One region of the Bifidobacterium catenulatum DSM 16992 genome, then DNA from elsewhere that is predicted to be linked to it. Evidence: riboswitches for the same ligand, from Rfam matches in the RefSeq annotation. Region 1 holds a riboswitch; each other region holds the start of a gene.
What was found. Region 1 has a riboswitch for thiamine pyrophosphate ahead of BBCT_RS05305 (solute carrier family 23 protein). Riboswitches for the same ligand answer to the same signal wherever they lie in the genome.

Region 1 (10,148 bases):
ATCGCTGCATTAGTCGCAGTCGTATTCGTATTGCGATACGAGCCTTTGCAGATTCTTGCCGACCGTTCCTGAACCATCAATCATCATTCGTTGAAAGGATTTGACATGGCCAAAACAGACGAGACACGTCTTGATCAAACTACCGTATCAACCGACAAAACCACCAATACAGCTTCGCAACAATCCGATATGCCTGTGCTGAGATTGGACGATGTGAGCTACTCGTATACCAAGGGCGGCAAGCGCGTGCTGAAAAATATCAGTCATGATTTTCAGTCGGGCAGTGTGCACGCCATCACCGGACCTTCCGGCGCTGGCAAAACCACTATGTTATCGCTGATTTCCGGGCTTGCCAATCCCACAGAGGGAAAGGTGTTGTACAACGGCAACGATTTGTCGAAGCAGGATCGATACCGGTACCGTAGTCATGATATCGGCGTTATTTTCCAAGGTTTCAATCTGTTGCCGAATCTGACCGTCGCGGAAAACATCATCCTGTCGATGGACGCTTCCGGCAAGACCTTCGACCGTTCGAAGAAAGAGATCGTCAACGATCTGCTTGTACAAGTGCATCTGCCGCAGGAATATGCGAACGAACGCATTCTGCATCTTTCCGGAGGTGAGCAGCAGCGTGTGGCGATCGCCCGCGCGCTCAGCCACGACCCAGCCATCATCGTGGCGGACGAACCGACCGGCAATCTCGACCTCGCCACGCAGGACGACATCATGGGCATCTTTCAAGCCTTGGCACATGACGAACAGCATTGCGTCATCATCGTGACGCATAGTCCGGAAGTGGCCAAGGCCTCCGACGAGATATTCGAACTGGCCCCAATCAAGCGACGCCGTTAACAGACCTCGCACGGCCAAGCGACCCCGCGCGTATTGCGCAACCAGCTGGACCGACTACCGCAAAAGCCCTATGACATGCGTTTTTCAAAGCGCTCGCATGCCACAGGGCTTTTGGTTGGACGGTGACGTTATGATTGTCTCCGTCCGAAGTACAGGGGTGCCGAATACGGCTGAGATGGGCGGTGGTCATCGCCCGGACCTTTCGACCTGATCAAGATAACGCTTGCGTAGGGAGTACTGGGAAAACGTGTGGCTCCCATTAAAGGGACAAGGCCCTTTGTATTTTCGGCGCGCGCAAGCAACCGACGAAGGAGAGAGGGAACCATGGCCGGGACAGCGTCATCGTCAGAAACAACGCAAGCGGCACCATCGCAAAACGCAGAACCACCGCGAAACGCGAAGGAAACCACGACAGAGCGGACCGTCAAAAAAGCCACCATGAAAAACACACTGCTCGGCCTGCAGCATGTACTCGTGTCAAACGTGTGGCTCGACCCCGTGTTCGTGGCCGGAGCCATTGGCCTTCCTCTGGCGTTGTCATCAAACATGGTGAATGCCATCTTCATAGTGTCCGGTCTGGTCACGCTCATCCAAGCCACAAAACTGGTGCGTCTTCCCATCGTGCAAGGACCGTCCGCCGCATTCGACGCGCTGATGATCTCCGCCGGTGCTGCAGGATCATTGGCCGCCGCCGGCACATCCATATTCGTCAGTTCGCTAATATTCCTGGTATTGTGCCTGACCCGCGTGATCGAAAAACTGCGGTTTCTATTCGCTCCAATCGTGTCGGGGGTAATCATTCTCCTCGTCGGCGTGTCACTCTCCGGCTTCACACTAAGCGAATTCCTTGGCGGCGCGCCAGGAGACCCGGGATTCGCCGATCCGAAGACGCTGACCGTCTCCATCATCACCTGCATGCTGGTGGTGGCGCTTTCCCAATTCGGCAAAGGCATGCTCAAGGCGCTGTCATATCTGATCGCGCTGGCCGCAGGCACCATACTGTCTTTGGCGTTCGGCATGGCGGACTTCTCCGAAGTGGCGTCCAAGCCATGGATCGGTCTGCCGAAGTTCATGCCATACGGCGGTTTCGACTTCAACGCCGCCATTTTCGTACCGTTTTTCATAGCCTATATGGTGGCCATCATGGAAGCGCTTGGCGTGTACCAAGCCGCCACAGAAATCCAAGGAACAAAGCTTGAAGACCGCCAGGTGCGTTACGGCCTCGCCGGAGAAGCGGCCGGATCGGCGGTCTCCTCACTGATCGGCGGTTTCACCACCACCGCATATCCGCAGAACGTGGCCTTGCTCAAGGTCACAGACGAAGGCAAGACCCGCACCCGTGTACCGGTGATTATCGCAGGTGTGGTATTCGTGACGCTTGGTTTCATACCGAAAGCCGGCGCCGTACTGTCGCTCATCCCCTCCCCGGTAATCGGCGGCATCTTCCTGCCGGCGGCGGCCAGCCTCATCAGCACCGGACTCAACACGTTACGAAAGGCGGAGAACAACGATCAGACCCAAGTGGTGATAGGCCTATCCCTCCTGCTTGGCATCGCATTGCCAAACGCATTAAGCGGACTTGAAGGCGGCATGCACGTGTTCTTCTCAAACTCGATTCTGGTCGGCGCATTCAGCGTAGTGATACTCAAGGCCCTTATCATCGATCTGCCAAACGCAATCGCACGGCATACGGACAAACCCACGGAACATACAAAACAAGCAGAATAATCAACATCATTGAGGCAATCCGACATATGACGGAGAGGATATGGTAATGGACATGCAAGCATCGCAGGAATCCCTGGAACTCAACGGACAGAAGACGATCATCAAGCAAAAAGTGCTCGATTTCATCACACAATACGGTTGCTCCCGCGCACCGGACGAAGCGTTCGACACGCTCGCGAAACGCATCTTCGCCTTCCAATTCGAGCATAATCTGCCATACCGGGCCTACTGCATGTCCAAACGCGTCACCCCGCAGACACTCACCGACTGGATGCAGATTCCGCCCATGCCCGTCGACGGCTTCAAAATGCTGACGCTCACTTCCGTGCCCGAACGGGATTGTGAAGCGGTATTCACCACCAGCGGCACCACGCATCCCGGTCAGCGTGGCCGTAATTTTCACCCCGATCTGGAAGTGTGGGACGAATCGATGATCGTGCCGTTTCGGCATTTCATCATGCCGGACCGCGAACGCATCCGTATCGCCGTTCTCTCCCCCGCGTGGGATATGAACGAGCATTCGTCGCTGTCAAGGTATTTGACCCGTGCTGTGGAACAGTGTGGCGAGGAAGGCAGCAGCTTCTTCTTTCATAAGGATGGTCTTGATTTCGCTGGTGTTGAGCGTTTTCTTGACGTAGCAGTGTCCGACAATGCGCCGGTGATGCTGATGGGCGCTTCCTCGGCTTATCTGTATTTGTTGGATTATTTGGACAAGCAGCATAAAACCTATCGTCTTGCCTCTGATTCGCGCGTGTTCGATACGGGCGGGTTCAAGAGCACTCGCACCGATATGACGGTTGATGATCTGTACGCGGCATTTGCTCGTGCGCTTGGCGTGGACCGTTCGCATTGCGTGAATATGTATGGTATGACGGAGTTGAGTTCGCAGATTTACGATCAGAACATCCTGTCCTATTACACAGATGGTTCATTGAACTATTCGAAGGAGACGCCGTCGTGGGTACGTTCCGTGTTCCTTGATCCGGCCACGCTTGCGCCGGTGCCAGACGAGGAGCAGGGTGTGATCGCGCATTACGATTTGGCGAATTGGAATTCCTGCCTGGCGATTTTAACGGAAGATCTGGGAGTGAGATCTTCTTATGGTTACACACTCAACGGCCGAGCGAAAGGCGCCGAGGCGCGTGGCTGTTCGATTACCGTTGATGAGGTAATGGCGGCCAACGCATGAGCGTCGTCGACGTTTTTTACGCACCGCGCGGATTCGCGTTCGACGATTTCGATACGCATGATGTTTCATTGCCCGGCGGCGATACGGTGACGCTGCGTTTCCCGCGGCTTGATGCCGGTATGGTGCATACGCTGGCTGATTCCGTACGGCAGCATCGCGATGCGACGCTAGCACGGTATTCCACGGATAGAATCGTCGATGTCATCGCGCGGGCCGCCGAGTTGTGGACGAATCCGCAATATCCGGAACGTCGGCTTGCAGAACGTCTTATTCCCGCGATTACCGGTTACGATGCCTCCATGGTACGTCTCGAGCTGAAACGGTATATGCGCATGTTCCGGCGACGGGAATTGCTGCGTTTCGTTGATGATGAACTGGATTGTCCGCAGATGCTTGATGAGTATCGTCCGAATCGTTCGGGCGGATATACGCGGCTGTATGGACCGGAATTGTCGTTCCACGTGTTTTCCAGCAATGTACCGGGTATTCCGGTATGGAGCATGACGATGTCGTTGTTGGTGAAAAGCGCGGTTCTCGGCAAATCGTCGTTTGATGAGCCGCTGATGCCGGTGTTGTTCGCCCGTTCTTTGGGAAGCGTCGATCCTGATATGGCGGATGCCTTGGCGATTATGCCGTGGCATGGCGGCACCACGGATTTGGAGGACGCCGCGATTGGCGAGGCTGACGCGGTGATCGCGTATGGCTCATCGCATACCACTGAGGCAATCCGTCCACGGGTGCGTGCCGGGAAGCCGTTCCTGAGTTATGGCGCGAAAATCGGTTTCTCGCTAATCGGCCGTGAGTCCCTGCGGACCGACCTGTATACCGATACCGTGCATCGCATGGCGGTTGATGTGGCCACATACGATCAGCAAAGCTGTCTGGCTCCACAGACCATGTTCGTGGAGCGCGGCGGGGCCGTTCCTCCCGCGCAGGTCGCTGAATTGCTCGCATGTGAGTTATCGTCCCAGCAACGTAAATATCCCTGTTCCACACCATCCGAAGAGGAATCGATGGCGATTCAGCGGCTACGTTCCACCGCGCAGATGAAAGCGTTGCTGCTGGGGGCCGAATCAATGGCTGGGGCCGCGGACGGCGCGTCCGACAATCCGTTCGTCATACAGTCGCGTTCAGGCACTGATTGGACGGTGTTGTATTATCCGTCCGTCGGTATGGCCGATTCGCTGTCCACGCCGTTGAACCGTACCGTCAATATCGTGGCGGTCGACCATGTCGAAGACGCGCTGCCTTCGTTGCGTCCCTATGCTCAGTGGCTGCAGACTTGCGGCGTAGCGCTTGGGCCGAATCGTCTGTTCGACGTGGCGCAACGCGTCGGGTCGGCAGGTATCGACCGCATATGCCCGCTCGGGGAGATGAACCGCGCGAAATCCGGCTGGCACCATGACGGCGGTTTCAATCTGCTCGATTTGGTGCATGTGGTCGATATCGAGCGCAACACCGATATGTACTGCGATGGTTTCGATATGGATGTCGAATAATCGCATTCAAGCAATCACACGAAACCCATATGTCCAAAACCGAAAGGAACTTCCATGCAGCAGTCCGATTCCTTGCCATTGAAGGGACGCGTCGCGTTGGTGACCGGTTCGAGTCGCGGCATCGGCGCGGCGATCGCGTTGCGACTGACTCTCGCCGGCGCATGCGTGGCCATCAACTACGTCAGCGATGACGAGCGTGCGGAGCGGTGCGCGCAACGCATTATGAATGATTGCGGGGCGGCCGGTCGCGTGATCACCTGCAAAGCCGATGTCACCGACTACGGGCAGGTGCGCGACATGATATCCACTGTCGTCGCCACATTCGGTGGATTGGATATTCTCGTCAATAACGCATTCGCCCGCTATTCGTTCGACCCACGCAACCGCAAGACATTCGACACCATCGGATGGTCCGATTACACGACACAGCTCGAAGGATGCCTCAAGGGCGCATACAACACCTGCAAAGCTGCGCTGCCGCAGATGCGGCGTCAGGCCGGAGGACGCGTCATCAACATCTCCAGCAATCTCGTCGACTCCCCGATCGTGCCGTATCATGACTACACCGCGGCAAAAGGTGCGTTGGTGGGTTTCACCAGATCATTGGCACAGGAGGCTGGAGCATGGGGCGTAACCGTGAATGCCATCGCGGCCGGGCTCACCATTGGCACCGAATCGAGCCGCGCCACCACTGAGGATGTACGCGAGCGCATCATCGCGTCTACACCGTTGGGCAGACTCGCCACCGCCGATGATATCGCCGGGGCCGTGGCTATGCTGGCCAGCGATGACGCCTCATTCATCACTGGTCAGACCCTGCATGTCGACGGGGGGTTGGTGATGCGTTAAAGTGTGGTTTTGATTGACGGTTTGTGATGCCGGCATGTTCGCCGGCGAAGAAGGATGGGTATGAACATCACCGTGTATCTCGGCGCGCATGAGGGGAACGATCCCATATATAAGAAAGCCGTTGAGGAACTTGGCATATGGATTGCGGACAATGGCAACAGACTGGTGTATGGCGGATCCGACGAAGGATTGATGGCCGTGATCGCCGATACCGTACTCGCCCGCGGCGGCGACGTGACCGGTATCGAGGCACAGATGTTTGTGGACAAAGGCGTTGCTCACCATAACCTGACCCAACTGGTTGTCGTGCCGAATATTGTGGAACGACGGACCCGTATGATCGAGCTTGGAGACGTGTTCATCGCTTTCCCCGGCGGCACGGGAACGTTGGAGGAAATCAGCGAGGTGGTGTCGAAAATCTGTCTTGATCAGCTGGACCAACCTTGCATCTTCTATAATCTCAACGGATTCTATGATGATATGAAAGCGTTCCTACAGCGCACGGTCGATGCGGGCTTCTCCACCACGGAACGTCAGCATGGTATCTATTTTGCATCTGATCTGGCCGAAATCGAACGTATCATCGCAACGCATAATGCATAGGGATTGCGTGGCCGTCATCCGGAAACTTCAGGTCACCGGCAGGACTGCATGCAGAATCGTCATGAACGTCAGTCCGATGATGGCCGTGACGGTCAGTGAGAAGCCCGCAAGTTTCGCGTTGCCGGTCAGTGAATCAGTGAATTTCGTGGAGAAGATCGTCACCGGCGCAAACGCGGCCAGCACCACGATTTCTCGGACGCGTTCGTCTAACGGCAGAAGGAACCATGCGGACAGCGCGATGATGATGCTGAACAGGAACCGCCATGCGATGACTTTGCCCAATTCCGAACGGTCTTTGTGATTGTCGGGAATTTCCATCATCAAGCCGATCATGGCCATTGCTGCGAACGCGTTGGCGTTGGCGAACGGTGTGATCAGTGTGACGATCCATTGCGGTACGGTCCAGCCGGCGAACATGAATACCAGCATGAGCATGTAGCAGTCGAACGATATGGATGAGTAGAAGTCGCGCGCGATGTTCTTGATTCTGAGACTCATCGGTAGGTTTTTGGTGGGGCTTCCCAGATGCAGCAGCGAACGGGTGATGGTCAGGGATGCCGCTGTGGCGATGATGGCGTTGCCGATATCCAGCATGATGACCGGCAGTCCCGCGCTCGGCCCCATGAAGGTCTGTACCACCGGCAGACAGAACGCGCCGATGTTCAGGCCTGATGCGTTGAGCATCTGGTAGGCACGGTATTTCGGCTCGTCGCCTCGTGAGCCGAAATACACGATAAACAGCGGAATCATGCAGGCGAACAGGCCGAACACCACCAGCCACAGCAGATTCATCGGATGCTTGTTCGTGGCGAAACTCATCACGATGGCGCACGGCAGGGTGAGATTGAACACCAGCCCCTGCACCACCTTGTAGGATTTGTCCGAGAAGATGTGGATGCGTTTGAGCAGATAGACACTGATGATGACAAGGAGCAAAGATCCGGCTTGAAACAACATACGGCCGAGTATAGGAGTGCTGTCAGCGCGTCGTAGGTGACTTGACACAATATGACCGTGCGGCATAAACATACTTATGCATGCTCATACCGCACGGATATGAATTGCAGTCGGTGATGTATTTCGAAACGTATGATTTCGTATGTTTCAGATGATCATCATATTATTTGGTGACAGTAGTATTCAGGTACTACCATGTAGTAGTAGTCGGCATGTACACCCTTCGCACAGGCTGCGGCCACGTTCGTATGCCACATACGGAATTACCGGAAGATCCTCACTGAGCACCTTCTCACTCTCCTGATAAATACCGATGGTCTTGTCGAGGTCAGTTTGTCTGGCGGCGCGACCTGGACAACTGGCTAGAGTCCATGCCGGAGAACTCGACGTGAAAAGCGCATGCCCCCACATAAAACCAAATGGTTTGTGTGGGGGCATGCGTCTGAAGCCACGCATAAGCGACTTATAAGTTACCTGAGCTATTCTGTAACCGCTGTTTTCCAGTCGGCAGTAGGGCTCAGGGGCTTCGCCTATCAGATGTGGAAGTACAGCTCGTACTCCAGCGGGGTCGGAGCCAGACGAGCCTGGTCGATTTCGCCACGCTTGATGCCGATCCAGGTTTCGATCAGGTCGTCGGTGAAGACGTCGCCTGCGGTGAGGAAGTCGTGATCTTCCTCAAGGGCGTCCATGGCCTCGGCCAAGGAGCTCGGAACCTGCTTGATGCCTGCGTGCTCTTCCGGCGGCAGCTCGTACAGATCCTTGTCGACCGGCTCCGGCGGTTCGATGTGGTTCAGGATGCCGTCCAGACCTGCCATCAGCTGTGCGGAGAATGCGAGGAATGGGTTGCAGGACGGATCCGGAGCGCGGAACTCGATGCGCTTTGCAGCCGGGGAGGTGCCGGCCAGCGGAATACGGATGGCGGCGGAACGGTTGCGTGCGGAGTACACCAGATTGACCGGCGCTTCGAAGCCCGGAACCAGACGGTGGTAGGAGTTCAGGGACGGGTTGGTGAAGGCAAGTACGGAGGAGGAGTGCTTGATCAGGCCGCCGATGTACCAGCGGGCGAGGTCGGACAGGCCACCATAGTTCTTCTCATCGTAGAACAGCGGCTTGCCGTCCTTCCACAGGGACTGGTGGCAGTGCATGCCGGTGCCGTTGTCGCCTGCGATCGGCTTCGGCATGAAGGTTGCGGCCTTGCCTGCCAGAGCGGCGGTCTCGTGAACGACGTACTTGTACTTCATCAGGTCATCGCCTGCGTGCTGCAGGGAGTTGAAGCGGTAGTTGATCTCCTGCTGGCCAGCGCCGGCGACCTCGTGGTGGGAACGCTCGAGGATCAGGCCGACCTTCTGCAGGTTGGCAACCATGTCGTCGCGCAGATCCTGAGTGTGGTCGATCGGCGGGACCGGGAAGTAGCCGCGCTTGACGCGGTTCTTGAATGCGATGTTCGGGGTGCCGTCGTCTTCGGTGTCGACGCCGGAGTTCCACGAAGCTTCGATGGAGTCGACCTCGTAGAAGGAGCGCTGCATGCTGTTCTCGAAGCGCACCTTGTCGAAGATGAAGAACTCGGCTTCCGGAGCGAAGGAAGCGGTGTCGGCGATGCCGGTGGACTTCAGGTAGGCCTCGGCCTTGCCTGCAACCTGACGCGGATCGCGGGAGTACGGTTCGTCGGTCAGCGGGTCGACGATGGAGAAGGCCACGTCGAGGGTCTTGTGCTTGCGGAACGGATCGACGAATGCGGTGGAAACGTCCGGCACCAACTTCATATCGGACTCGTTGATGGCCTGGAAGCCTTCCATGGAGGAACCATCGAACGGCATGCCGTCGGTGAAGGCGTCCTTCAGGAATTCGCTTGCCGGCACGGTGAAGTGCTGCTGAACACCGATCAGATCAGTGAAGCGAACGGAGACATACTCGATGCCTTCCTGGTTGATAAGGGCCTCAGCATCAGCCTTGGTTTCAAGTGCAGTCACGGGACCGCTCCTTTCGAATAAGTAACTTACAGGCTCTTAGTCTAGGAACGTGCGTTTCGCTCACTCGCCAATTGGGTTACGAGAATGTTTCGTAATGACATATTCGAAGGATGATTTCGCAGAAAACTGGGATTCAATTGTTACGAACGCTCATATTCGCTTGCGCAAAACCGTTCAATTTGTGGACATTCGTGTCGTCGCACCGTCCGCAACGCCAGTTCTTTTCCAAACCTTACGTAGGCTCATGGAAAGATGAAATAAAAAAACCTCGATTGCATATCAATCGAGGTTCCTGCACGTTATACCGGATTGTCAATCCCGGGCATCAGCGGCCACGCATGGCACGACGGCTGACACGCTGCGGATGCATCGGGTCGACACCCTTCGGAATGCCCATGCCGTTCTTCATCTGCAGAGTGCGCAGACGCTCGTTGAGAACGTTCAACTCGGTTTTGGTGAGTATGAAACGGCTCTTCGGATGGATGGCGGCCACCAACTTGT
Region 2 (10,148 bases), 190 kb from region 1:
ACTGAATACCAGCCCCAGCGTCGGTTACTTTGCGTTACACTGACGTTGCCAATCCGTATTTTGCAGGAAGGATTTTCATGACCTCCCCCAGTGCCAACGTCACCGATGTGGTCTTTGATTTTTGCGGCGTGCTCATCGACTGGCAGACGCGCGCATGCCTTGAAGGCAGGTACCCCCAAGTAGTTGTGGACCGTATTTGCGCAGATAATGATCCGTGCGGTTTCTACGATTATGAGGATCGTATGGACCATGGCGAAGATTTCGAAGACATTTATCCCGACGTGGTACGCGAGCAGGGTGAGGAGATCGCTGAAATTTTCCGCGATTACATCGAACGCTATGGCGATGCGCTCCCCCGCATGATTCCGGATATGGAACAGCTGCTTCGTGATTTGAAGGCTGCAGGCTACGGCGTGTGGGGGTTGACGAATTGGTCGCACGAGACGTTCCATTTTGCTTTCGAACGGTTCCCTCAGCTGGAGGAGTTGTTGCAGGGCACGGTGGTGTCTGGTGTGGAGAAGATGCACAAGCCAAATGCCGACATCTACGAACTGGCACTGAGCCGTTTCAATCTCAGGCCGGAATCCAGCGTGTTCTTCGACGACACCGCGAAGAACGTCACTGGCGCACAGGCCGTGGGCATGCATGCGTTCTGCTTTACTAACGCCGATCAGGCTCGCCGCGATCTGAAATCTTTGGGCATGGATTTTTAAATCTTCGCTCGTGCCTTCATGGCGGAGGGATAGTAAATTTTCATCATGCAGGTCGACGAGCCGGTGCCGCCGATCACGCCGACAACAGTGCCTGCAGGAATAGTGAGATTGATGTCGGAAAGCACGTTTTCGCGTGTTTTGCCAGCCAGAGCCGCAGCAGCTCCTTCACTGATTTCAATTGGGTCTCCTGAGTTCAGTCATCAAACTTTCCCCAGCCCACCAACGGCGTTTGTCAATGTTGTATTTGCGTTCTGCGGCAAGACGACGGTATCTAGATCGCTATGACGTTACTTCAGTTTTTCCGCGAACCTCGACTGCGGCGGAATAGTAGATAGCTGTACGCATAGGGAACGAGCGCCGCACAAATCGCTATCGCCACAATAATTGCAGCCATGAGCATGTCGCCCACAGGCACGACAGAGCTGACAACGCCCGCTACGACCAATAACACTCCCAATACCATGAAAGAGATGCCACCTACACGCTGCGTACGCTTCCAATTGTTCTCATCAGCCAAAGCCCAAGGCGTTCTGATGCCGAAAGTGTAATTCTGGCGCATGCGCGGAAGGTAATTGCCTAAGCCGACGAACAGCGCTCCCAGCACCACGCTGATGATAAGTCCAACAGGACCACCAGTAGCCGGGATCACACCGAATGCGGTGGCTTCGGTGAACCATGTGGCACCGCACATAATGAGCGTGAACGCGATGACGAATCCACGATACAGTCCGCTGGCCTTCATGTAGTTTTCTCCCTTGGGATCCATCTTCGGGATGACGAGGAAAAGTCCCAAGCACAGCAACGGTAATATATCAAGAATCAACGTTACGGCACGCGGTCCATAACCATTGACCGAACCATCGGCGCTCCAATGAATTGGCACGTTTTCGGGAAGCCGACTATAGCAGGCAAGATGTGCGATGATGTTGACTACACACAGTGCAACAAGCACAATGCACAGATTGCGTCCGATCGGAGCGATCTTCTCCCCCGAATCAGTCTTGTTCTTGTCTTTGGTATTGTTGATGTTGTTATCGAAAGCCTTTTTGAAATCGTTCAAGTTATTCCCGCGCATAAGACCCTCCTTTATTTATTGCCTGTTTGATCATTCGCTTGATTGACGTTTCCATCGCTGTCCATGAATCCCATGAACCATCCGATCAGATCCTGCATCACCGTGGTGTTGAGACTGTAGATGATGTTCTGCCCGTGCCGTTCGTCGGTTACCAGTCCCGCAGTTTTCAACGTGGTCAGATGGTGGCTGATCGATGGTTTGCTCATGTTGAATTGTTCCGCGAGTTCACCAGCCGTCATGTCACGTTCGCGCAGTAATTCCAAAATGCGCCGTCGCGTGGGATCGGAGAGCGCCTTGAATCCCTCTCCCGCCATGCATTCCTCCTTCACTTCGCAATGTTTAAACATTTTCTTATTTAGATAATTATCTAAATATCTACCGCGGACATGTATGCGTTACGTTTCGCGCATTATGGTGGGAAGCATGATTGATTGGAGCAGCTAGGACTGAGTTTTCACAGAAAAAGGCGCGCCTTACCCGTATGGTGGAGCAATGGTGCGCCCGGCATCTCACTTGACAGTCGCAAATTATGGAATCGTGGATCTGTCATAACGACCAGTTCACGATGATTCGACCTGTTTTAACGGTTGGTCGATAGTGATATGGTTTACTGCTTCTGGTCGTAGGGCGGGTTGATCATGCGGTCACGCCAATAGTAGACGTCATCATGTTCGCCGATTTCTCGATACACCTTGCATGGCTGTCCGAATGCGACCACATTGGCGGGAATGTCCTTGATAACCAGCGAGCATGCGCCAATCACCGAATTGTCGCCAATGGTGACGCCGGGAAGCACGGTAACGTTGGCGCCCAACCACACATTACGGCCGATGACGACCGGCATCGAATACTGTGTGACCTTCTCGCGCAGGTCAGGACGAATCGGATGGCCGGTGGTAACGATAGTGCAGTTCAGGCCGATCATGGTATGTTCGCCGATATGCACTTCACCATCATCAACCAACGTGAGGTTGAAATTGGCGTAAGCGTGCGCACTGAAATACGTGTTGCATCCCCAATTGGCATGCAACGGCGGTTCGATATAAGCGTCCTCGCCGAATTCGCCAAGCAGTTGGCGTGCGATTTCGTTGCGTTGCGTCATTTGGCTGGGGCGGGTTGCGTTGAAGTCGTACAGCAGTTCCATCTGTTCCTGCTGCGCTTTGATCATCTCTTCGTCATCGCAGGTGTAGATCAGTCCGGAATTCATAGTGTCAAGCACTCGTTGCGGCACAGTCATGGCAGCCTCCTTGCAGTCGTTCATGTCCGTTGTGATTATATATGAATCTGCCATATATAGGGAGTTACAGAGGCAACAAGCCACGCCTTCGAAAACATGAGCAGAAGCGCTTCGCGTTCGTGGGTGGTGGGGTAGCATATTGTTGGTTTTGTCATTTTGATTGTTAATCACAAGTCAATAGTCGAAGGAGGATCATGACATATTCCAAGAATGCGCCGTTCCGCGCCGATGTGGTCGGTTCTTATCTGCGTCCGGACAAACTCAAGCAGGCTCGCGCAGATTATGCTGCAGGTATTATTGATGCCGCCGGGTTGAAGGCTGTCGAAGACAGGCTGATCGCTGATCTGGTTGCCAAGCAGAAGGCCGCCGGCCTGCATGTCATCACCGATGGTGAATTCCGTCGCGGCTGGTGGCATTTCGATTTCATGTGGGGCTTCAATGGCGTGGACCATGTCGCCGCCGCCCATCGCGTTGCCTTCCATGACGAGGTCACTCCCGCCGACACTGCCACGGTGACCGGCAAGCTCGACGGACACGATCATCCGTTCGTGGAGCATTTCAAGTTCGTCAAGCAGTTTGAAGATGACAATACCGTAGCTCGTCAGACCATGCCTTCCCCAGCGCAGACCCGTTTCGTGCTTACCGGCAACAAGAACGCCTACCCGTACGACGAGTTCTACAAGGATGACGACGAGCTGACCGCGGATATTGTGGCCGCATATCGTCAGGTCATCGCCGACCTGTATGCCGTCGGCTGCCGTAACGTGCAGTTCGACGATTGCACGTGGACTCGCCTGTGCGACAAGAGCGTGCGTGAGCGTCTCGGCTGGAGCGACGAAGATGCGGCTCGCCTGCAGCAGGAGAATCTCGACGTGATCAACGCGGTGATCGCTGACCAGCCTGACGACCTGGTGATCAACACCCATATCTGCCGCGGTAATTTCCATTCCACATGGCTGTCATCCGGCGGTTACGCTCCGGTCGCAGCCAAGCTGTTTGGCGAAGAGAACGTGGACGCCTACTATCTGGAGTTCGACGACGACCGTTCCGGTGACTTTGCGCCACTGGCTGAGGTTTCCGGTGATAAGCAGGTTGTGCTTGGCCTCATCACCTCCAAGAGGTCGGAACTTGAAGATCCGGAAACGATCAAGGCTCGCATCTACGAAGCGGCCCAGTATGTGCCGTTGGAGCGTCTGTGCCTGTCCACACAATGCGGTTTTGCCTCCACTGAGGAAGGCAACAAGCTCACTGAGGAGCAGCAGTGGGCTAAGATCGCACTCGTAAGGTCCATCGCCGAAGAAGTCTGGGGCGAATAATCCAAGCCAATGCCCGGTACGACCAGCTTATGCCATGGTCGCACCGGGCATTGTGTTATTCGATGATGTGGACGCGGAGCATTGGACGAAACGTATAATACGGAACAGCAATCGCGAAATCATAACATCGCAGACAGGGGAAGCTATGAGAAAAGTGGCTTTTATTTGCGTGCATAATTCATGCCGCAGCCAGATTGCCGAAGCGTTGGGAAAGCATTTACGCGGAACCGATTTTGATTTTTATTCCGCAGGTGTGGAAACCAAGCCGCAGATCAATCAGGATGCCGTACGACTCATGAGAGAGCTTTACGGCATCGACATGGAGAAAACGCAATACTCCAAACTGATTTCGGATATTCCAAAACCTGATATCGCGATTTCCATGGGCTGCGACGTGGGATGTCCCTATATCGGCAAGGCTTTCGACGATAATTGGAATCTGTCAGATCCAACCGGGCAAAACGATGAGGCTTTCATTACTGTTATCCGTCACATCGAAGAGAACATCATGAAGCTCTAAAGGGTCTTGACCAGCATCCGTTCGACGCCAACCAAGACCCTTCCAAAGCATTTTAGGTGAACACCATCGTATTGCGGATGAAAGTGTCGGCATAGTCGTACGGATGGTCGGCGACTTCCTCGGCACTGACCATGCCTCCCCGGCCGCTTCCGGCATACCCCTCAGAAAAGCTTGCCCGACCAGTAACCCAACTCACACTCATCAACACGATCCGTCATATCGAAGTGGCCTGCAAGGAGAGTTTCGCTGTGAGTTGCGCGGCAAGGACGTAATACTGATGAAGACGATGCATGCGAAAGTGACGACTGGCCTGACTCATCTATGGGCTTCGATGAAAGTTACGTCCAGTGCAGGGCGTAAGTTCATAGCCAACACATAAAGCAGGGGGGCTCCCCTAACGGAGCTGAGATAGGCGAATGCCTGACCCTTTGAACCTGTTGGTTAACACCATCGTAGGGAGCGGAGAATGAGTGCCACAGCACACACGCATTGCCAGCGTCAATTGGCATCCGTAAGAGTCAACGCAACAGGCGCGTCAGCTAAACAGCCTGCATCGCGAAATCATTAATCGTAATTTCGTTTCCATCCCATGTATCCAAGAATGCGGGCGTGTCAGCATACCCATTTACTGACGAATTCAAATTTTCCCAACCCAAAACAGCATAATCAAGGGGGAATCATGAACAATTATCCATATGCGTCGATGCGAGACAGCTTCGACCTGAGCGCCTATCTTGTGGTAGGACCGCAGGATTGCAAAGGCCGACCGATCACCGACGTTGTCGATGATGCGTTGCGCGGGGGCGCAAGCTTCATCCAACTTCGCGCCAAAGACGCTGATGCGAAGGATCTTACCGACATGGCGCGTGATATCGCGCAAATCATCGAAGACAACAATAAGTCGGATTCCGTGGCATTCGTAATCGACGACCGTGTGGACGTGGTCTGGCAGGCCCGCAGCAAAGGCATCAAGGTCGACGGCGTTCACATCGGACAGACCGATATGGAACCGCGCGAAGCCCGTGCACTGCTTGGCGAAGATGCCATCGTGGGATTGTCGGCGGAAACGGAAAGCCTGGTCAAACTCATCAACGAATTGCCCGACGGCTGCATCGACTATATCGGTGCTGCGCCGTTGCATGTTTCCGTCACCAAGCCGGAAGCGTCCGTAGGCGGCAATGACGGTTCCGGTCGCACGCTTGACGAAGAGCAGATCAACACTATTTGTTCAGCCAGTGGTTTTCCGGTAGTGGTAGGCGGTGGCGTGACCGCAGATGATATGGAAATGCTAGCGCATTCAAAGGCGGCAGGCTGGTTCGTGGTGTCCGCGATTGCAGGAGCCGATGATCCGGAAGCCGCAACCCGCAATATGGTAGCGCGCTGGAAAGCCGTACGTAGCGACGCAAAGCACGGGTACGCACCACGCATGAAAGCCCAGAAAACAGCGGAAATCAACCCTGACAACACAGCCGACGGCGCATCCGGCGAAAAGAAGTTCACCAATGCGAAGGAAGCCAAGGCCGCATCCAAGCTCGCCAAGCAACAGCGTGTCGACATTGCCGCACGCGATTCCAAGCAGCGAGACAAAGCCCATATTCGTAAAACCACGCCGGTGCATTTCGAAAACGAATTCGGTTCCTACGATCTGCAAGTGCCGTACACCGAAATCAAACTGTCTGACACGCCTGGCGTCGGACCGAACGCACCATTCAAGGATTACAACACCGAAGGTCCGAAATGCGATCCGAAGGAGGGTCTCGCTCCCCTACGTCTGGACTGGATTCTTGACCGTGGAGACGTCGAGGAGTATGAAGGACGTCGCCGCAATTTGGAAGATGACGGCAAACGCGCCATCAAACGTGGCAAGGCTTCCAAGGAATGGCGCGGCCGCCAGCATAAGCCGATGAAGGCCAAGGATCATCCGGTGACGCAAATGTGGTACGCACGCCACAACATCATCACACCGGAAATGCGCTATGTGGCGGAACGCGAGCATTGTAGCGTGGAACTGGTGCGCAGCGAACTGGCCGCAGGACGTGCCGTCATGCCTTGCAATATCAACCATCCCGAAGCCGAGCCCATGATCATCGGCTCGAAGTTCCTCACCAAGCTCAACGCCAATATGGGCAATTCGGCGGTCACTTCGTCTATTGACGAGGAGGTGGAGAAGCTCACGTGGGCCACCAAGTGGGGTGCCGACACTGTAATGGATCTGTCTACCGGCAACGACATTCACACCACTCGTGAATGGATTTTGCGCAACTCCCCCGTGCCGATTGGTACCGTGCCAATGTATCAGGCGCTCGAAAAGGTGGAGGATGATGCGTCCAAGCTCAGCTGGGAACTGTTCCGTGACACGGTGATCGAACAGTGCGAACAGGGCGTGGACTATATGACGATTCATGCCGGTGTGCTGCTGCGTTTCGTGCCGTTGACGGCGAACCGTATGACAGGCATTGTTTCGCGTGGCGGTTCGATCATGGCTGAATGGTGTTTGCAGCATCATCAGGAAAGCTTCCTGTATACGCATTTCGATGAATTGTGTGAGATCTTCGCCAAGTACGATGTGGCGTTCTCACTGGGTGATGGACTTCGTCCGGGATCGCTTGCCGATGCGAACGATGCGGCACAGTTTGCCGAACTGATGACTTTGGGCGAGCTTACCCAGCGTGCATGGGAACACGACGTGCAGGTGATGATCGAAGGGCCTGGCCATATTCCGTTCGACACCGTGCGCATGAACATCGAAATGGAAAAGGCGATCTGCAAGGACGCGCCATTCTACACGCTTGGACCGCTCACCACTGACACCGCTCCCGGCTACGACCACATCACGTCGGCGATCGGCGGTGTGGAAATCGCCCGCTATGGTACTGCCATGCTGTGTTATGTGACACCGAAGGAACATCTTGGGTTGCCGAATAAGGACGATGTGAAGCAAGGTGTGATCGCATACAAGATCGCCTGCCATGCAGCTGATATCGCCAAGCATCATCCGCATGCCATCGACCGCGACAATGCCATGAGCAAGGCACGTTTCGAATTCCGTTGGCTCGACCAGTTCAACCTGAGCTACGATCCGGACACCGCCATCGCGTTCCATGATGATACTTTGCCGGCCGAGCCTGCGAAAATGGCGCATTTCTGTTCGATGTGCGGTCCAAAGTTCTGCTCCATGGCCATCAGCCAAAACATCCGCAAAAAATTCGGTAATGCCGAAGCACAGGAGAAGCTCGTCGCCGACGCGCAAACCATCGCTGCCGGCATGCAAGCCATGAGCGAGCGCTTCCGCGAGCAGGGCGGCCATCTGTACCAGTAGACCGAACTGTAGTAGGTTTTTGTGACGAACGGGATTGTCTGGTGTGGTAGAAGGCCGGGCAATCCCTTTTTGTTGCTTGTATGGCGATACGGAGCACTCCGATAGAGACACTCTTTTGAGTGTAAGACTGACCCGTCAAGCCGGTCTGTCTCCATTGAGCGAATATCTGGCTGGTTTTGTCGAGCACGGTTTTGGTGGTCTCCAACTGTGTGCGGGCCTCGTCAATCTACACTTGCACGGAAACCAACTAGGATGATGCGGAGTCAATCTACGCTTGAGCGATGGAAAGCTGCGTCTGCGCGGTCACCGCTTGCTGCACCGCGTCTATTTCGCTTTGCTGCAATTGGTTTTCCGTATCCTCGATCTGTGTGATCGGTAGTCCACTATCCAGACAAGAGGGTATAAGTGCTCCCCCACAGTCAGCACATGGCTCTAACCTGAGTTTATGACTCTTCTTCAGCTGAAATATATTGTGAAGATCGTGGAATGCGGTTCCATGAACGAAGCCTCGCACGAACTGTACGTGTCACAGCCCGCGTTGAGCTCATCTGTGAAGGAACTCGAGAACGAGCTTGGCATCGAGATCTTCACCCGCTCGTCGCAAGGCATCGCCTTGACCGTGGACGGAGCGGAATTCCTCACCTACGCGCGCCAGGTGCTCGACCAAGCGTCGCTGCTCGAAGAACGTTACAAGAACGCGAAGCCACGCAAGCAGCTGTGCTCCGTGTCCACACAGCATTACATGTTCGCTGTCGAAGCGTTCGTGGAAATGATCAACTCCATCAAATCCGACGAATACGAGTTCACCATTCGTGAGACGCGCACCAAAGACATCATCAACCAAGTGGCGAACATGCTTTCCGAAATCGGCATCATCTATCTGTCCGATTTCAACAAGGACGTGATCGGCAAGATGTTGCGCGAAAAGCATTTGGAATTCCATCCACTGTTCCGCGCCCCGTTGCATGTGTTCATTTCGCGCAGCAATCCGCTGGCCGGCAAGAAGAAAGTCACGATGGACGATCTGAAGCCGTTCCCGTTCATCCAGTACGAGCAGGGCGAGGAGGGCAGCTTCTTCTTCGCCGAAGAGGCGGTCTGGCCGGAATACTCTCCCAAGCAGATCAACGTGACCGACCGTGCGACGATTCTGAACTTCATCATCGGTCTGAACGGCTATACCGTGTGCACCGGCATCGATAACGGCGATCTCAACAATGAGAAAATCGTGACCGTACCGCTTGACACCGATGAGACCATGCTGGTCGGCTGGATCACGAACGAGCGTGCAAAGCTGTCGAAGGCCGCGGAAAACTATTTGGAGAAGCTCAAGTCGGTGGTGGCCGACCATGGATACAACCTGATCGACTGAGTGCACATCGACTGGATGCACTCTGCTATGAGATATGAAAAGTGCCTCGCACCGATGCTTTCGATTGGTGCGAGGCACTTTTTTACATGTTCGACTATAGGATCCTATACGATTCACCTATGGAATTCAGGCGCCATACTGCTTCAGATAGGCGTCGGCAGCGGCCTTGATATCGTCGGTCACGTACGCGGTGCCGTCAGCGGTTTCGATATGCTGGCCGGCTTCGAAGATCTCACGCACATTGGCGATGGCGAACACCGGGAAGCCGAACTCTGCTTCGACTGCCTTCACCGCGGACATGTCGGAATCCTTGGTCTTTTCCATACGATCCACGGAAAGCACCAAGCCAACGACCTCCACATTCGCTTCGGCTTTGAGCTTGGGAATGACCTCGCGTACTGCGGTGCCTGCGGTCATCACATCGTCGACGAGCAGCACCTTCATACCGTCGGTCAACTGGGTGCCGACCATCATGCCGCCGTCGCCATGATCCTTCTTCTCCTTGCGGTCGAAGGTGTAGCCGACTTCCATACCGTGGTCGGAAGTCAGAGCGATTGCGGTGGAGACGCCCAGCGGAATGCCCTTGTAGGCAGGGCCGA
Region 3 (10,148 bases), 240 kb from region 1:
CTTTCCTCAGCCTCGGTGAGTTTGGCTGCTGCGACCTGTGCGGCCTGAGCTGCCTGATCACCAGCGCCGGCTGCCTGCTCGGAGGCGGACTTCAATGTCGCGTTCTCCTGCTGCAGGGACTGAACCTGAGCGCTGAGCTCGGAAATCTTGGAGTTGAGCCCCGCAACATCCGGGCCGAGGGACTGAGTAGCTTGGCCGCTGGCGACCGCCTGCTTGCCTAGAGCCTCCACCGTCTCGGTTACCTGATCGAGAAAATCGTCGACTTCGTCGACATCATACCCCTCTTTGAACCTTACGGTCTGGAAAGTATGCTCTCTGATATCTTTCGGCGTCAACAGAGCCATAAATCTTACACCTCGCTTTGGGCTTGATGCCTTGCTGTTGTTGCTTTCATTTGTTGACTCTAGCACGGAACCACCGATTTTTTGCGAAAAATCGGCATTTGACATGTATTAAATGAGGAAATCAATAACAATGAGAATGAAATAAAGAACAATGAATGCCACATCGAAGTAGATGGGACCCATTGGAATAGGGCGGATATATTGGCGTAGCCAGCGCAGCGGCGGTTCCGTCAGCTGGTAAATGGCGTCGATCAGCGATGCAGCCAACCCCCGTGGACGCCACAACGGAGCCAGCACGGCAACCCAATCGAGAATCATGCGAATGAACAGCACCAGAATGTAGGCATTAACCAGAAAGTGGACGATGCTACCAATCAAAGACAGAATCATGGAGTACCACCATAGCAACAGAACATAACAAAGTCTCCATCATGGCTGATGGAGACTTTGCACAGTCTGCTTTCGCAATGGCTTTCGTCTACGTCAGTCGACGAACAGATCGTGCGACGAGTTATTCGCTTGCGGCTCTTCGACCTTGATGTTCACCTGGGCTGGGCTCAGCAGGAACACGCGCGGAGTGACACGCTCGATGGAGCCACGCACGCCGAAAACCACGCCTGCGGAAAAGTCCACAATGCGATACGCAACGGCCTCGGCAACGCCAGTTAGGTTCAGCACCACCGGAACGCCGTCACGAATGGCACGCCCGACCAGCTGCGCGTCCTCATAGGACTTCGGGTGAATCGTGGTGATCCGGCTCACCCTTCCTCCTTGGAACGGGTTGGCTTTGGTCTGTTCGCGCGGAACGGACGTCGCGGCAGGCGTCGAAGCCATCGGGGTCACGGAATGGTCGGAATCGAACGAGGTTGCACTGCTCTCATCCTCCTCGCTGAAATCCTCGTCACCCTCAGCAACGTCGGTCATGCCCAAATAGGACATCGCGCTTTTCATAAAACCTGCCATAAACGATCCTTTCGCGTCTGCGCGTTGCTTTTAGCGCAGGAAATCCGGAATATCCAAATCGCCGGCGTCGCTCGAAGACACCACCTCATGCTCGGTGGTCTGATCGAATGACGGAACGACGGGTTCCGGAGTGGACGGAATATAAGTGGACAGCGGCTGCACCTTCGGGGCTTCCGGAGTCTGAATGAGCTGAGGCTGAGGCTGAGGCTGAGCCGCCGCTCTCGGAGCCGCGGACAGCGCCGACAGCGGAATCGTGTTTTCCGCAGACTCGGCCTGCTTCTGGGCCTCGGTCTGAGCCGCCTTCTTGGAGTTGGCGTCAAAGCCTGCGGCGATGACGGTGACACGCACTTCGTCGCCATAGGCGTCGTCGAGGGAAAGACCCCAAATGATCTGCGCTTCCGGGTGGATGGCCTTGCCCACCAGCTGGGTGGCGGCGGCCGCTTCCTGCAGCTTCAGATCGGACGGACCTGCGATGTTGATCAAAGCGCCGTGAGCACCCTCGATGCTTTCTTCCAGCAGCGGAGAGCTGATGGCGATTTCGGCGGCCTGGGTAGCGCGATCCTCGCCCCGAGCGGAACCGATGCCGAACAGTGCGGTGCCCGCTCCACGCAGAATGGCGTTGACGTCGTTGAAGTCGACGTGAATGTACGAATTGGAAGAAATCAGGTCCGTGATGCCCTGCACGCCTGCCAGCAACGCGGTGTCGGCGGTCTTGAACGCATCGACGATACCAATGGTGCGATCAGAAAGCTCAAGCAGTCGATCGTTCGGAATCACGATCAACGCATCGACTTCCTTGCGCAGATTCTCAATGCCAAGTGCTGCGGAAGCCGCACGCTGGGGGCCTTCAAAGCTGAACGGACGGGTAACCACCGCAATGGTCAACGCACCCTGCTGGTGTGCGGCACGAGCCACGATCGGGCTTGCGCCAGTACCGGTGCCACCACCCTCACCGCAGGTCACGAACACCATATCGGCGCCCTTGAGCGATTCCTCGATATCAGACTGATGATCCTGCGCGGCCTTGGCGCCCTTCTCCGGGTCAGCACCGGCGCCAAGACCACGGCTAGTGGCATCGTTCAAGGAGATCTTGACATCAGCGTCGGAACGCATCAGATCCTTCGCGTCGGTATTGATCGCAATAAATTCAACACTTTGAAGACCCTCGGCAATCATGCGATTGACGGCATTACCGCCAGCTCCACCAACACCGACAACCTTGATGTTCGTCTTGTCATTGAAATTGTCAGTCTGGGCAATCTCGCTCACCATAGTCTCCTGTCACTCGCGTTTACGCACAACTTTATCGCAGACGCGCCGTAATACGCGCGCTTTTCGTCGTGTGTAACGACGTTTTTTCACTTTTTTACTGCTAACGTGTTCATTTCGCCTGAGATGTATCTTCTTTCGGCGCCCCCACACAATTTAACCACATCAGCATGTCATGTTCAATAACTGGCATCCATAGGATCGTCACCGAACAACGCCTGACGTTCATCGTGCGTCGTTTCCCGTGATTCCAACCACCCGTAAGGCAAATGCACTTTCTTTGCGAAGCGTACGCGCCCCCTTGGCTTGTCGACCACTCGTTCGGGGAAACGGGTGTCTGGATCCAGCTTGCCTATTTCGGTTCTGACATCCTCAAGATTTTCACATTCCATGAACGCGCGACGGGTGGAGCCCCCAACGGGGAATCCCTTGAGATACCACGCGATATGCTTACGCAGATCATGCACGGCCATCTGCTCATCGCCATCATAGAATTCAGTCAACAATTCCGCATGACGTTCAACTACACGGCACACGTCTCCCAGCGTAGGGTCGACACGCTTCTCACTGCCAGCGAACGCGTTCTTAATATCGGCAAACAGCCACGGCCTGCCTTGGCAACCACGGCCGATCGCAACGCCAGCGCAACCGGTTTCGGCAACCATGGCAAGCGCATCGTTCGCACCCCAAATGTCACCGTTACCGAACACTGGAATATCAAGCGCCTCGACCAATTCGCCGATTCTGCTCCAGTCGGAATGCCCACCGTAATATTCGGCGGTAGTACGCGCGTGCAAGGTAACAGCCTTGCAACCTTCCTCCTGCGCGATATGCCCGGCTTCAAGGAACGTCTCATGCTCGTGGTCGATGCCGACACGAATCTTCGCCGTAACGGGCACATTGGCCGCGTCGCAAACCTTGACTACGCGTTGGATGATCTCGCGGAACAGATCCATCTTCCATGGCAACGCCGAACCGCCGCCGCGTCTGGTCACTTTGGGCACGGGACATCCGAAATTCAGGTCGACATGGTCAGCCATGTTTTCATCGATGACGATTTTCGCAGCCTGTTCCACGATTGCTGGATTCACGCCATACAGTTGCAGCGAGCGGATATTCTCGCTGGGAGCGAAATGACATAACCGCAATGCTTTGGGATTGCGGGCAACCAACGCGCGCGCGGTAATCATTTCAGCCACGTACAGACCGTCCGGCCCGTAGCTTTCGCAAATCACGCGGAACGGCCAGTTAGTCACTCCCGCCATAGGCGAAAGAACCACCGGCGTTTCAACATGCACCGGCCCTAAATCAACAGGCTTAATAATCGGAGGAACCGACGGCCTCACCGCGTCGGTACGCGGGTCGAGCACGTCGGATTCCTCGCAAGCAGTCACAATGCTATCTGGCATAAGAACGCTATGGTAACCAGTAACCAGCTTTAGTACAAGCCACCGGCTTCGGCGATTTTAACGGACTCAGGCCAAGCCTCGCCGCCCATCTCAACCGGTAGCTGCGGATAGCGCACATGCTTCTCGCCAATGCGTGCAGCCACATAATCGGCCACTTTGTCGAGTGCGACGCGCTCCTGCTGCATGGTGTCACGTTCACGAATGGTGACGGCCTGATCGTCAAGCGTGTCGAAATCGACAGTGATGCACAGCGGGGTGCCGATTTCGTCTTCACGGCGGTAGCGACGGCCGATCGCACCGGCTTCGTCGTAGTCGATCATCCAGTCATGCTGACGCAGGTCGGCTGCCAGATCATGTGCCACGGTCTGCAGTTCCGGCTTCTTGCTCAACGGCAGCACGGCGGCCTTGACCGGAGCCAGGCGAGGATCAAGGCGAAGCACAGTACGCTTGTCGACGCCGCCCTTGGTGTTCGGTGCCTCGTCAACGTCGTAGGCGTCAACGAGGAAGGCCATGAGAGAGCGGGTCAGGCCTGCGGCCGGCTCGATGACGTACGGCACGTACTTTTCGCCGGTGGCCTGATTGAAGTAGCTCAGATCCTCGCCGGAGTGCTTGGCATGCGCGGAAAGGTCGAAGTCGGTACGGTTGGCTACGCCTTCGAGTTCGCCCCAATCGGATCCCTGGAAGCCGAACTTGTATTCAATGTCGACGGTGCGCTTCGAATAGTGAGCCAGCTTCTCCTTCGGATGCTCATAGTGGCGCAGGTTTTCCGGCTTCACGCCAAGATCGATGTACCACTGGGTACGTGCATCGATCCAGTACTGGTGCCATTCCTCATCCGTGCCCGGAGCCACGAAGAATTCCATTTCCATCTGTTCGAACTCGCGGGTACGGAAGATGAAGTTGCCCGGGGTGATTTCATTACGGAAGGACTTACCCATGTTGGCGATGCCGAACGGCGGCTTGGAACGAGAAGAGGTCATCACGTTCTTGAAGTCCACGAAAATGCCCTGCGCGGTTTCCGGGCGCAGGTAGTGCAGCGAGTTTTCGTCTTCGACCGGTCCGAGGTGGGTACGCAGCATCATGTTGAAGTCGCGCGGTTCGGTCCAGTTGCCACGGGTGCCACAATCCGGGCACACAATATCTTTAAGACCGTTTTCCGGCAGCTTGTCGCCATGCTTTTCGGCATAGGATTCCTCAAGCTTGTCTGCACGGTGGCGCTTGTGGCAGTTGAGGCATTCGATCAGTGGATCGTTGAACACGGACACGTGGCCGGAAGCCACCCACACGGCCGGCGGAAGAATGATGGACGTGTCAACGCCCACCACATCGCCACGGGTGACGACCATGGAACGCCACCATTCACGCTTGATATTGTCTTTCAGCGCGACGCCGAGCGGACCGTAATCCCACGCGGAACGGGTTCCGCCGTAGATTTCACCGGCGGGAAAAACAAAGCCACGACGCTTGGCGAGGGATACGACTTCATCGAGTTTGGATACAGCCACAATGCACCTTCTGGTTTGAACGGTTTGGGGTCTTTACAAGCGCAAAGCCTACCTTTACGCGGTGACAGAACGCCACCCGCGTTACTGTTTCGTGGCGTTCTCGCCTTCAACAGTGTCGTTGTCAAGCAGCAGCGGCCAGATATTGCAGTCAATCATCACGGTTTTCTTATTCAGATTTGCCTATGAGATTTACGTACGCACCTAATATTTACGAGAACGTGCTGCATTCACCTGATCCCGGAATCGACTGGACCGCTCCAGTGTCAGGGCCTTTGTATAGGTTGAGTACGTTATGTACATGCAGGGGGGCTTTCCGACGAAAGTGGAAGCTGAGATAGGCGGATGCCTGACCCTTTGAACCTGTTGGTTAGGACCAACGTAGGGAGCAGACAATGAGCGATGACTCATTTTCGGCAACGCTGCGCAAACAGATTGTGCAGGCAGTCAACAGAGTACGAGAGACCACGCCTTTGGCGCAGTCGTTTACCAATTTCGTTACGATGAATCTTGTGGCCAACGCGCAGCTTGCCGCCGGAGGTACTGCCGCCATGAGCTTTCTGCCGGACGATGTAATCGACACTGCGGAAATCGCCGGATCGAACTACATCAATGTGGGCACGCTGCTGCCGTTCTTCAAAGATGCGCTGCCGGAAATCGCCTACAAACTGCACAAGAACGGCAAGACGTGGGTGCTAGATCCGGTCGCCGCGGGCATCGGCAAAACCCGTACCGCCATTCTTGAATCGTTCCGCACCTATACGCCAACCATCGTGCGTGGCAATGCGAGTGAGATCATCGCACTCGATGCGATGTGGGGCCTTGCTCAAAACGATTCTACCGTTCCCGGCACGCGTCCGGCAGGCGTGGAGGCTGTGGACGAGGTCGATGCAGCCGTTGATGCGGCCAAGAGGCTGGCCCGCCATCTTGTGAAACGCTCCCCCATCGGCGCTGGTGCGGTGGCTGTTTCCGGTGCGGTTGATTTGGTGACCGACGGCGAGCATGTGTTCCGTCTGCCAGGCGGCAGCGCGATGATGACGAAGATCACCGGCGCTGGCTGCTCACTTGGCGGCGTGACCGCAACATATTTAGCCGTAGCGGAACCGTTGGTGGCTACGATTTCCGCTTCGCTGCTGTACAACAGAGCTTCCGAAATCGCCGAAGCCAAATCTTCAGGCCCGGGATCCTTCCAAGTGGCGCTGCTTGATGCGCTTTGGAACGTCACCGCCGAGGAAGTCGCCGCCTCCGAAATCATCATCGACTAGACTTTGCCGCTACTCTGCATACCATGCGGCATGTTATGCAGAGTTCGGCAATTGCGTATGCGGAAAAACGGACGAATGCCGGTTTCACATTGTAGGCTTTCCGAACCACTTACCGAGAAGGGTGATTATATGGACAATTATTCATATGCATCGATGCGCGATACATTCGATATGAGCGCCTACTTTGTGGTCGGCCCGCAGGATTGCAAGGGACGACCGATTACCAGCGTGGTTGAGGACGCGCTGCGCGGGGGCGCAACGTTCATCCAGCTGAGGGCCAAAGATACCGACGCGAAAGATATCACCAGCATGGCACGCGATATCGCACAGGTTATCGAACACAACAGCAAATCCGATTCCGTGGCGTTCGTGATCGACGACCGTGTGGACGTAGTCTGGCAAGCACGGCACAAGGGCATCAAGGTTGACGGCGTGCATATTGGGCAAACTGATTTGGAACCGCAGGAAGCCCGCGCGCTACTTGGGGAAGATGCCATTGTTGGCTTGTCTGCCGAAACGGAAAGCTTGGTGAAGCTCATCAACGAGCTACCTGCCGGCTGCATCGACTACATCGGGGCAGGTCCGTTGCATGTGTCCATCACCAAGCCGGAAGCTTCCGTGGGCGGCAACGACGGTTCCGGACATACGCTCGACGAGGCACAGATCAATGCGATCTGCGATGCGAGCGATTTTCCGGTTGTGGTCGGCGGTGGTGTGAGCGCCGACGATATGGAGATGCTCGCGCATTCGAAGGCAGCCGGTTGGTTCGTTGTGTCGGCAATCGCCGGCGCAAGCGATCCGGAAGAAGCGACCCGCAATATGGTTTCGCGGTGGAAGGCCGTGCGCGGCGACGCAAAGCACGGGCACGTGCCGCACAAGTAAGAATCACGGATCACGAGTATTTCAAAACTTCAGATCATAAGTAAGCAAGAGCAAGTAAGGAGTCATTCATGACCAGCACATTGCCACCGGTATTGAGCATCGCGGGATCGGATTCCTCCGGCGGCGCCGGTATCCAGGCGGACTTGAAAACCATGCTTGCCAATGGCGTATTCGGCATGACCGCCATTGCGGCGCTGACCGCGCAGAACACCACAGGCGTGACGATGGTTACGAACACGCCTGTGGAAATGCTGGCCGCGCAGATCGACGCCGTGTTCGACGATATTCCGCCGGTCGCGGTGAAGATCGGCATGGTGTCGAGCGTTGAGCTCATCAATGTGATTGCCGACCGTTTGACCGCTCATGATGCCGAAAATATTGTGCTTGATCCAGTGATGGTGGCAACGTCCGGTGCGAAGCTCATCGAAGATGACGCGATCGCCGCATTGACTTCCAAGCTGTTCCCGCTCGCCACCGTAATCACACCAAACATGCCGGAAACCCAAGCATTGTGTGAGCTGGCTGTTGAGCAGGGCGCCGATGCGATCGACTATGAGAATGGCGAAAGCATCTCCAGCGAAAACGACATGGTGACGGCAGGCCATCTGCTTGCCGGCCATTTCGGCTGTGCGGTGCTCGTCACTGGCGGCCATGGTACGCAGGACGCCAGTGATGTGCTCGTCGAACCGAGCGGCAAAGTCACTTGGTTCCGCGCGCGCCGCATCGACAATCCGAACACGCATGGCACCGGATGCACGCTGTCGTCGGCGATCGCATCACACCTGGCACTCGGCGAAACGTTGCCGGAAGCCGTCAATAGTGCCAAACTGTATCTGACGGGCGCTTTGGAGGCACAGCTTGACCTCGGACACGGATCCGGACCGATGGACCACGCTTGGAAATGGCGCTGATCGCCGCTCAACAATCCAAGCCATATCAAGCCGATAGGAACGCAACGAAAGGAATGCACATGACCCTTGATCGCAATGCGGAAAAGCAGGAAGTGCCGATCAACCCGGAAACCGGCAAACCGTATATCAACACGCTTGCTGCGGTCGCCATCTCTCCCGCTGGAGCAAGTCCTGAAAAGTCCACGTACGTAGCGCAAGCAGTCGACGTGATCCGCCAATCCGGACTGCCGAGCGAAACCAACGCCATGTTCACCAATATTGAAGGCGACATTGACGACGTGCTCAAGGTGATTCGCGACGCCACCATGAAACTCGCCGGTCAGGGCTATCGCACCGACGTGGTGATCCGTCTCGACATTCGTCCCGGTTTCGAAGGCCAAATCCACGCCAAGCAGGCGCTTGTGGACGAAATCCTGTCGGAATAAATCCGGGATGGACCAATAGAGTATCGAGTAACAAAAAAGCGCGCTATTTACAAAAATAGTGCGCCTTTCTTATTGATTTAGGTATAGTGTAACGGCTATGACTACGATGAAGGAAATTGCCGAAGCGGCAGGGGTGTCCATTTCCACCGTTTCCCTGGTACTTAACGGCAGAGATGCGGGACGTGTGAAAGCCCCGTTGGCCGCGCTCATACGTGAGAAGGCGGACGAACTCGGCTACACGGTCAATCCTTTGGCGCGCAGCCTACGCACCTGCCGCACACCAATTCTCGGTTTCATCAGCGAAGAAGTCGCCACCACCCCGTATGCAGGCGGCATCATTCTGGGTGCGCAGGATGCGGCAAGCACCTACGGATATATGATCATCACGGTCAGCACCGACGGCAAGGCAAGCGAAGAGAATGAAATAGCCACATTGAAACGGTATGGCGTGGACGGTTTCTTCTATTCGAAGATGTCGAACCGCATTGCGACCGTGCCTGCGTCTCTCGGCGATTATCCGGTGGTGATGGTGGATGCCACCGATGCCGACAACCAGATACCCAGCATCGAGCCAGACGAATTCCAAATCGCCTACGATGCCACGAAACGGCTGATCCAAGCCGATTGTAAGAGGATCGCCTATCTCGGATGTTCGGAAAACATGATTGCGCAGGACGGTCGTTTTGCTGGATATCAGGCGGCATTGCAGGATTCCGGTTTTGCCTACGATCCTTCGTTGGTGTGCAATGTACTCCATAATGGCCCGGCGTTGCGCGCCGTCGATAAGCTGTTCGATGAACGCAATCCCGACGGTTTCTTCTGTTTCAACGATGCGCGCGCGTGGTATGTGTATGAATGTGCGGCACGTCGTGGACTGACTGTCGGCAAGGATATTTCCATCGTCGGCGTCGACAACCACCGCGTGTTTGCCGAAACGCTGGAACCGCAGTTGACCACAGTGGAGCTGCCCCACTATGAGATGGGTTATTGGGCCGCTTGTAAGCTGATTTCACTGATCGAACGCAAGCCCGTCGACAGCTCGTCCTGGCCGAGCACCACCGCTCCCCTGCCACCGTTGGATTCGCCGATCCCCGCGAAGATCCATTGCGCGCTGATAGAAAAGGGGTCAGTCCGAAGCTGATTTCCTTGATTTGAGATCATGCAAGAAGGTCTTTTGA

Region 2: linked by a shared signal. The riboswitch ahead of thiC (phosphomethylpyrimidine synthase ThiC) and the one ahead of BBCT_RS05305 (solute carrier family 23 protein) in region 1 are both predicted to bind thiamine pyrophosphate.
Region 3: linked by a shared signal. The riboswitch ahead of BBCT_RS06280 (hydroxyethylthiazole kinase) and the one ahead of BBCT_RS05305 (solute carrier family 23 protein) in region 1 are both predicted to bind thiamine pyrophosphate.

Annotation. Positions count from the first base shown of each region.
Region 1 covers NZ_AP012325.1:1,222,119-1,232,266, forward strand. Annotated here, with positions in the region: gene BBCT_RS05295 (ABC transporter permease) at 1-72, shown strand, start outside; gene BBCT_RS05300 (ABC transporter ATP-binding protein) at 106-852, shown strand; TPP riboswitch at 996-1,103, shown strand; gene BBCT_RS05305 (solute carrier family 23 protein) at 1,291-2,580, shown strand; gene BBCT_RS05310 (LuxE/PaaK family acyltransferase) at 2,627-3,769, shown strand; gene BBCT_RS05315 (acyl-CoA reductase) at 3,766-5,268, shown strand; gene BBCT_RS05320 (SDR family oxidoreductase) at 5,323-6,117, shown strand; gene BBCT_RS05325 (LOG family protein) at 6,178-6,720, shown strand; gene BBCT_RS05330 (AEC family transporter) at 6,748-7,677, opposite strand; gene glnA (type I glutamate--ammonia ligase) at 8,211-9,647, opposite strand; gene BBCT_RS05340 (DUF4191 domain-containing protein) at 9,973-10,148, opposite strand, start outside.
Region 2 covers NZ_AP012325.1:1,031,571-1,041,718, reverse strand. Annotated here, with positions in the region: gene BBCT_RS04455 (HAD family hydrolase) at 78-713, shown strand; gene BBCT_RS09615 (hypothetical protein) at 710-838, opposite strand; gene BBCT_RS04450 (SdpI family protein) at 1,006-1,788, opposite strand; gene BBCT_RS04445 (autorepressor SdpR family transcription factor) at 1,800-2,102, opposite strand; gene BBCT_RS04440 (sugar O-acetyltransferase) at 2,396-3,025, opposite strand; gene BBCT_RS04435 (5-methyltetrahydropteroyltriglutamate--homocysteine S-methyltransferase) at 3,220-4,341, shown strand; gene BBCT_RS04430 (arsenate reductase/protein-tyrosine-phosphatase family protein) at 4,487-4,861, shown strand; gene BBCT_RS09150 (hypothetical protein) at 4,914-5,063, opposite strand; TPP riboswitch at 5,234-5,337, shown strand; gene thiC (phosphomethylpyrimidine synthase ThiC) at 5,538-8,180, shown strand; gene BBCT_RS04420 (LysR family transcriptional regulator) at 8,626-9,549, shown strand; gene pyrE (orotate phosphoribosyltransferase) at 9,676-10,148, opposite strand, start outside.
Region 3 covers NZ_AP012325.1:1,464,430-1,474,577, forward strand. Annotated here, with positions in the region: gene BBCT_RS06250 (DivIVA domain-containing protein) at 1-344, opposite strand, end outside; gene BBCT_RS06255 (YggT family protein) at 453-734, opposite strand; gene BBCT_RS06260 (cell division protein SepF) at 828-1,307, opposite strand; gene ftsZ (cell division protein FtsZ) at 1,338-2,579, opposite strand; gene dusB (tRNA dihydrouridine synthase DusB) at 2,756-3,985, opposite strand; gene BBCT_RS06275 (glycine--tRNA ligase) at 4,015-5,490, opposite strand; TPP riboswitch at 5,783-5,892, shown strand; gene BBCT_RS06280 (hydroxyethylthiazole kinase) at 5,883-6,752, shown strand; partial or broken gene BBCT_RS06285 (thiamine phosphate synthase) at 6,882-7,625, shown strand; gene thiD (bifunctional hydroxymethylpyrimidine kinase/phosphomethylpyrimidine kinase) at 7,703-8,545, shown strand; gene BBCT_RS06295 (thiamine-binding protein) at 8,605-8,970, shown strand; gene BBCT_RS06300 (LacI family DNA-binding transcriptional regulator) at 9,068-10,111, shown strand.